2 regions of the Faecalibacterium sp. DFI.5.82 genome follow, and region 1 is predicted to be linked to the other one. Evidence: predicted binding sites of a transcription regulator. Region 1 holds the regulator's gene; the other holds the start of a gene.
The links. The regulator HrcA, encoded in region 1, represses chaperone genes, less so after heat shock. The targets are predictions, from matches to a motif close to TGTTAGCACTCNNNNNNNNNGAGTGCTAACA.
Positions count from the first base shown of each region.

Region 1 (3,420 bases):
AAGGAAGGGAACCTTATGAAAGCAACCGGCATCGTGCGCCGCATCGATGAGCTGGGGCGGGTGGTCATCCCCAAGGAGATCCGCCGCACCCAGCGCATCCGCAGGGGAGACCCGCTGGAGATCTTCACAACGGGGGACGGCGAGGTCATCTTCAAAAAGTATTCGCCCATGGGGGAACTGAGCGGGGTGACGGCCCAGTATGTGGATGTGCTGAGCAAGTGCTTTGCCCTGACGGCCTTTGTCTCAGACCGGGACCGCATTCTGGCGGCATCCGGTGCGGGCAGGCGGGATCTGGCAGACCGCAGCGTAAGCCAGCCGCTGGAAAAGCTGATGGACAGCCGCAAGCCCTACCAGAGCGATGGTAGCCCCGAAAAGGCATTGCTGCCCTGTGAGGGCTCGCCCCGGGCGCTGCTGTGCGCTGTGCCCATCATTGCGGCGGGGGATGTCACCGGCAGTGTGGGCCTGCTTACGGAGGACCGCACTGCCCAGCCCGATGCCGCCCAGCTCAAGGCGGTGAACGTGGCGGCGGCATTTCTGGCAAAGCAGATGGAGGAATGATCTATTATATAGGAGAGCCGCCGCAGGGCGGCTCTTTTTTGTGCGGCCTTTATGACAGAATTATGAATCTTTCAAAACTTTTCTGAGAAGCTATTGACAGCGCCGCAAAATTGGATATAATGGTCTTAGCACTCAGGAAGAAGGAGTGCTAAAGAAACGAAAAGCGAACGAAGGAGGCAGGCGCTATGACGATGGATGCACGCAAGCAGCGTGTCTTGCAGGCGATCGTTGCGCTGTATGGCCTCGAGGGCGAGCCCGTGGGCAGCAGTGTGCTGGCAAACTACTTTGATATGGCAGTTTCCAGTGCCACGCTGCGCAACGAGATGGCCGCGCTGACCAAGCTGGGTCTGCTGGAGCAGCCCCACACCAGCGCAGGCCGTGTCCCCAGTGCCAAGGGCTACCGTTATTATCTGGATCATCTTCTCACCGATGACCAGCCGCTGGACCGTGTGACCCGCGCCCGTGTGGATGCGGTGTTCGCAAGCCTCGACCACGAGCCGGAAAAGCTGGCACAGGGTGCCGCCAAGGCGCTGGCCGCCATCAGCGGCTGCACCGCCGCCGTCAGCACCCCCTGTGCTGAGGATCTCTGCATCGCCCACTACGAGGTGGTGCAGGTGGGCCGCAGCGCCGCAGCGGTGCTGGCTGTGACCACTGCCGGTTATGTCCGCACCCGTGTGGCGCGGGTCCGCACCGGTCTTTCCCGGGAAAATGCAGCGGCGCTTGCCGCCCTGCTCAACCGGAACCTGACCTTTGTGGCTCCTGTTGATCTGTCGCCCCGGCTCCTTGCAGAGCTGTGCAGCCAGATCAGCCCGGAGCTGGTGCCGGTGATCAGCGCCGCCGCCGCCATCCTGCAGGATTCCACCCAGCCCCATGTGTATCTGGGTGGTGAGCAGTACCTGCTGGACTGGCCCCAGCTGGACGGCAAGGTGGGCAGCATCCTGAGCCTGCTGAACGACGAAGAGCAGGCCGCCGCCCTCATTGCACCCCCGGCAGAGCAGAGCGAAAGCATCCTGCTGGGCGAGGATCTGGAACCTCAGATCCCCGGCCTGTGCATCGTGAGTGACCGGTATCTGGTGGGCGGAGGCCTCTGGGGCTCTGTGGCCCTCATCGGCCCCACCCGGATGCCCTTCCAGAAGCTGATGCCGCTGCTCCACACCTTTGCCGATCAGCTTGGCGAAGGAATGAGCGGCAAACGAAAAGATACCCCGCAGGCAGCCGCACCCCGGCGGACTGTGATCTATAAGGAGGACCTGGAATGAGCGAAGAAACAAAAAAGACCCCGCAGGCAGAAGAACCTGCCGTGGAGCCCAACACCGCCGAGCAGGCCGCCCCGGAAACTGCACCTGAGCAGGCAGCGGCTCCCGAGACGAACGCTGAAGCGGCAGACCCCAAGAAAAAGGATGGCTTCTTCAACAAGAAGGCCCGGGAGCTGGAGGCCGTGAAGGCAAAGCTGGACGCGGCTGAGAAGAATGCCAATCAGGCCAAGGATCAGCTGCTGCGGATGGCCGCCGAGTATGAGAATTACCGCAAGCGCTCCACCCGTGAGGCTGACCAGAAGTTCAACGACGGCGTGTCCTTTGCCGTGAACCAGATCATCCCCATTCTGGATACGCTGGAGATGGCGGCCAACGCCCCCACCACCGACGAGAATTACAAGAAGGGCGTGACCATGACGCTGGACAAAGCCGCCAAGGCGCTGAACGCCCTCCATGTGGAGGAGATCGAGGCGCTGGGCAAGCCCTTTGACCCCAACTTTATGAATGCCGTGCAGCAGATCCCCGCCCCCGATGGGCAGGAGAGCGGCACCGTGATCACGGTTTACCAGAAGGGCTACAAGCTGGGCGATAAGATCGTCCGCCATGCCACCGTTGTTGTGGCAGAGTGATTTTGCAAGACCCCGCAAGGGTTTTCAAATATAACATCCGCTTGGTAACATTTGAGCATCACATAAACAAAAAACGTTCTGAATTTGAGAGGAGCTTTCATTATGAGTAAGATCATTGGTATCGACCTTGGTACTACCAACAGCTGCGTGGCTGTTATGGAGGGCGGCGAGCCCGTTGTTATCGCAAACTCTGAGGGTGCACGCACCACCCCGTCTGTTGTCGGCTTCACCAAGACCGGCGACCGTCTGGTGGGTCAGGTCGCAAAGCGCCAGGCCATCACCAACCCTGAGAACACGGTGGCTTCCATCAAGCGTTATATGGGCACCGACCACAAGGTGACCCTGAACGGCAAGGAGTACACTCCCCAGCAGGTCAGCGCGATGATCCTGCAGAAGCTGAAGGCAGATGCTGAGGCTTATCTGGGCGAGACTGTCACCGATGCAGTCATCACCGTTCCTGCATACTTCAACGACAGCCAGCGTCAGGCAACCAAGGACGCAGGCACCATTGCCGGCCTGAACGTCAAGCGTATCATCAACGAGCCCACTGCCGCATCTCTGGCATACGGCATCGATAAGGAAGAGGACCAGAAGATCATGGTCTACGACCTGGGCGGCGGCACCTTCGATGTCTCCATCATCGAGATGGGCGACGGCGTGACCGAGGTTCTGGCCACCAACGGTGATACCCACCTGGGCGGCGATGACTTCGACCAGCGCATCATCGACTGGATGGCAGATGCGTTCCAGAACGAGAACGGCATCGACCTGCGCAAGGATAAGATGGCCGCACAGCGCTTGAAGGAAGCTGCTGAGAAGGCAAAGATCGAGCTGTCCAGCGCAATGAGCAGCCAGATCAACCTGCCCTTCATCACTGCCGACGCTACCGGCCCCAAGCATCTGGATATGACCCTGACCCGCGCAAAGTTCAATGAGCTGACCGCTGATCTGGTTGACCGCACCATGACCCCTGTCCG
Region 1 covers NZ_JARFIS010000010.1:48,991-52,410, reverse strand. Annotated here, with positions in the region: gene P0G09_RS12095 (stage V sporulation T C-terminal domain-containing protein) at 16-558, shown strand; gene hrcA (heat-inducible transcriptional repressor HrcA) at 744-1,817, shown strand; gene grpE (nucleotide exchange factor GrpE) at 1,814-2,443, shown strand; gene dnaK (molecular chaperone DnaK) at 2,546-3,420, shown strand, end outside.

Region 2 (3,420 bases), on a different contig from region 1:
TGGCGGTATTAAACCTCTCCGTCAAAACCTGACGGTTTTGCCACCTCCCCTAGTAGGGGAGGCCTTGGCATAAGGTTCATTTTTCGCAATGATCGCCTATCGGCTCCAAAAATGGCACCTGCCGCAAGGATAAGACTTTGCGCCAGCAGGGCAAACAGGAGCGAAGCGCCAGACCACGAAAACGCGACGGCCTGCCAAGGGCTCCCCTACTAGGGGAGCTGGCGCGGAGCGCCTGAGAGGTTTAGCCGCAAGCCGTCTCTTCCCTCGTAGATGCATTGGCTCCCCCTTCGGGGGAGCTGGCGAGCGAAGCGAGACTGAGAGGGTGAGCACGCGTCCCCCTTGCATCCTCCGGCATTTTCGTTTATCATAGAGAAAGCGAAACGCCCCAAGGAGGAAACCATGCGCTATTTGTTTTTACTGAATCCCGCTGCGGGCAAGCAGGACTGCACCGTCCAGCTCATCCCGCAGATCAGAGCCGCTGCCGCCCGGGCCGGGTGGAGTGAGGCGGATTATACCATCCACACCACTGAATATGCGGGCCACGCCCGGGAGCTGGCCCGTGCCGCAGCCCAGGAGGCAGCGCAGGCCGGGGACAGTCTGCGCATCTGGACAGCGGGCGGCGACGGAACCTTCATGGAAGCCATGACCGGCGTGCAGGGCTTTGCCAACGCCGCCGTGGGCTGCCTGCCCTACGGCAGCGGCAACGACTTCCTGCGCACCTATGGTACCCGGGCAGAGTTCACTGACCTCGATGCCCAGCTGGCGGGCGGGGAAGTGACCATTGACCTGCTGGAGACCAGTCTGGGCCTGTCCGCCACCATCTGCGCGGCGGGTCTGGACGCGCAGGTGGCCTACGGCATCCCCAAGTTCCGGCGCATCCCCCTGTGCGGCGGCGAGGTGTCCTACCTGCTCTCCATCGTGGAGCAGCTCTGCGGGCACATCGGCCGCAGGGTCACCTTTACCATTGATGATGAGGAGCTGACCGTGGACTGCCTGATGTGCGCCATCTGTAATGGCCGGGCCTATGGCGGCGGCTTCCTTGCCGCCCCCGAGGCCGACCCCGCCGACGGCTGGCTGGACGTGATGATCGTCCGCAGGGTGGGGCGGCTGACCATTGCCAAGCTGCTGGGGATGTACAAGAGCGGCCGGCATTTTGTGAACGGCCAGCTCACCGAGGAGGCAAAGCCCTACTTCCTCTACCGCCGTGCCCGGCGGGTGGCGCTTCGTCCCGCCGATGGCCGCGGCCCCATCGTTGCCACCGCCGACGGCGAGTGCGCCCCCTGTGATGCGGTGGAGGCTGTTCTGCGCCCCCTGAGCGGCCGCATCCTCCTGCCCGCCCCGGCGTATGAGCGGTTTGTGGCGAAAAGGAGCAGCGTGGACGTAAAATAAGAAGATGTTTGGATGAAAAAGAGCAGTCTCTCCGGAAAAGAGAACTGCTCTTTTTTCGATGTAAGGATACTTTTTCGGGTGGTCACAAATTGTTCAAAAAGAAAAATCAAAAAGGTCTTGATTTTTCAGTTCAAGATGAGTACAATACACTTAGCACTCAGAGAAAAGGAGTGCTAAACAACCGGAGGCCCAGCAGAAACGGGCCGAAGGTGCCAAAAAGTTTTCATTATATTTTTATTATAGGAGGGCAAGAACTATGAAGATCATTCCTCTTGCAGACCGTGTTGTTATCAAGGCCGTTGAAGTCGAGGAGACCACCAAGGGCGGCCTCATCCTGACCGGCAGCGCCAAGGAGAAGCCCCAGGTGGCTGAGGTTGTGGCTGTTGGCCCCGGCGGCATCGTGGACGGCAACGAAGTCAAGATGACCGTGAAGGTTGGCGATAAGGTCCTGACCAGCAAGTACTCCGGTACTGAGGTCAAGGTGGACGGCGAGGAGTGCACCATCGTGCGTCAGGGCGATATCCTGGCCATCGTGGAGTAAGTTTCCCCTCTGAAATTGAAATTTGAGCTTTGAAGGAGCGATTTGATTATGGCAAAACAGATCAAGCAGGGCGAGGATGCCCGCAAGGCACTGTGTGCCGGTATTGATACCCTGGCAAATACCGTGAAGATCACCCTGGGCCCCAAGGGCCGCAATGTGGTGCTGGGCAAGAAGTTCGGCGCACCCGTCATCACCAACGACGGCGTGACCATTGCCAAGGAAATCGAGCTGAAGGATGAGTTCGAGAACATGGGCGCACAGCTGGTGCGTGAGGTCGCAACCAAGACCAACGATGCCGCAGGCGACGGCACCACCACCGCAACCGTTCTGGCACAGGCCATGGTCACCGAGGGCATGAAGAACGTTACCGCCGGTGCCAACCCCATGGATATCCGCCGCGGCATGAGCAAGGCTGTTGCCAAGGCCGTTGAGACCATCAAGGCCCACAGCCAGAAGGTCAAGGACAGCAACGATATCGCCCGCGTCGGCACCATTTCTGCCGGTGACCCCGAGATCGGCCGCCTGATCGCCGAGGCTATGGAGAAGGTCACCTCCGACGGTGTCATCACCATCGAGGAGAACAAGACCACCGCCGAGACCTACAACGAGATCGTGGAAGGTATGCAGTTTGACCGCGGCTACCTGACCCCCTATATGGTCACCGATACCGACAAGATGGAGGCTGTTCTGGACAACGCCGCCATCCTGATCACCGATAAGAAGATCAGCGTCATCCAGGATCTGGTTCCCCTGCTGGAGCAGGTCATGCAGAATGGCATGAAGCTGCTGATCGTGGCTGAGGACATCGAGGGCGAGGCTCTGTCCACCCTGATCGTCAACCGCCTGCGCGGCACCCTGAACGTCTGCGCTGTCAAGGCTCCTGGCTTTGGCGACCGCCGCAAGGAGATGCTGCAGGATATCGCTATCCTGACCGGCGGCACCGTTGTGTCCGCTGATCTGGGCTATGAGCTGAAGGACGCTACCGTCCAGATGCTGGGCCATGCCCGTCAGGTCAAGGTGACCAAGGAGAACACCACCATCGTGGGCGGCGCAGGCGATAAGGATGCCATTGCAGCCCGCATTGCACAGATCCGCAACCAGATCGAGGCTTCCACCAGCGATTTCGACCGTGAGAAGCTGCAGGAGCGCCTGGCAAAGCTGGCCGGTGGCGTTGCAGTCATCAAGGTCGGTGCTGCTACTGAGGTCGAGATGAAGGATAAGAAGCTGCGCATCGAGGACGCTCTGAACGCAACCAAGGCTGCTGTTCAGGAAGGCGTTGTCGCTGGCGGCGGCACCGCTCCCATCAACGCCATCCCCGCTGTGCGCGCCCTGTGCGACACGCTGGAAGGCGACGAGCGCACCGGTGCCAAGATCGTCCTGAAGGCTCTGGAGGCACCTCTGCGCCAGATCGCAAAGAACGCCGGTCTGGAAGGCAGCGTCATCATCGACAAGATCGTCTCTGCCAACAAGCCCAACTACGGCTTCGACGC
Region 2 covers NZ_JARFIS010000001.1:428,117-431,536, forward strand. Annotated here, with positions in the region: gene P0G09_RS02250 (diacylglycerol kinase family protein) at 400-1,389, shown strand; gene P0G09_RS02255 (co-chaperone GroES) at 1,646-1,930, shown strand; gene groL (chaperonin GroEL) at 1,979-3,420, shown strand, end outside.
Region 2: a site for HrcA is predicted at 1,538-1,568, ahead of P0G09_RS02255 (co-chaperone GroES). Genes of this name have one in related genera too.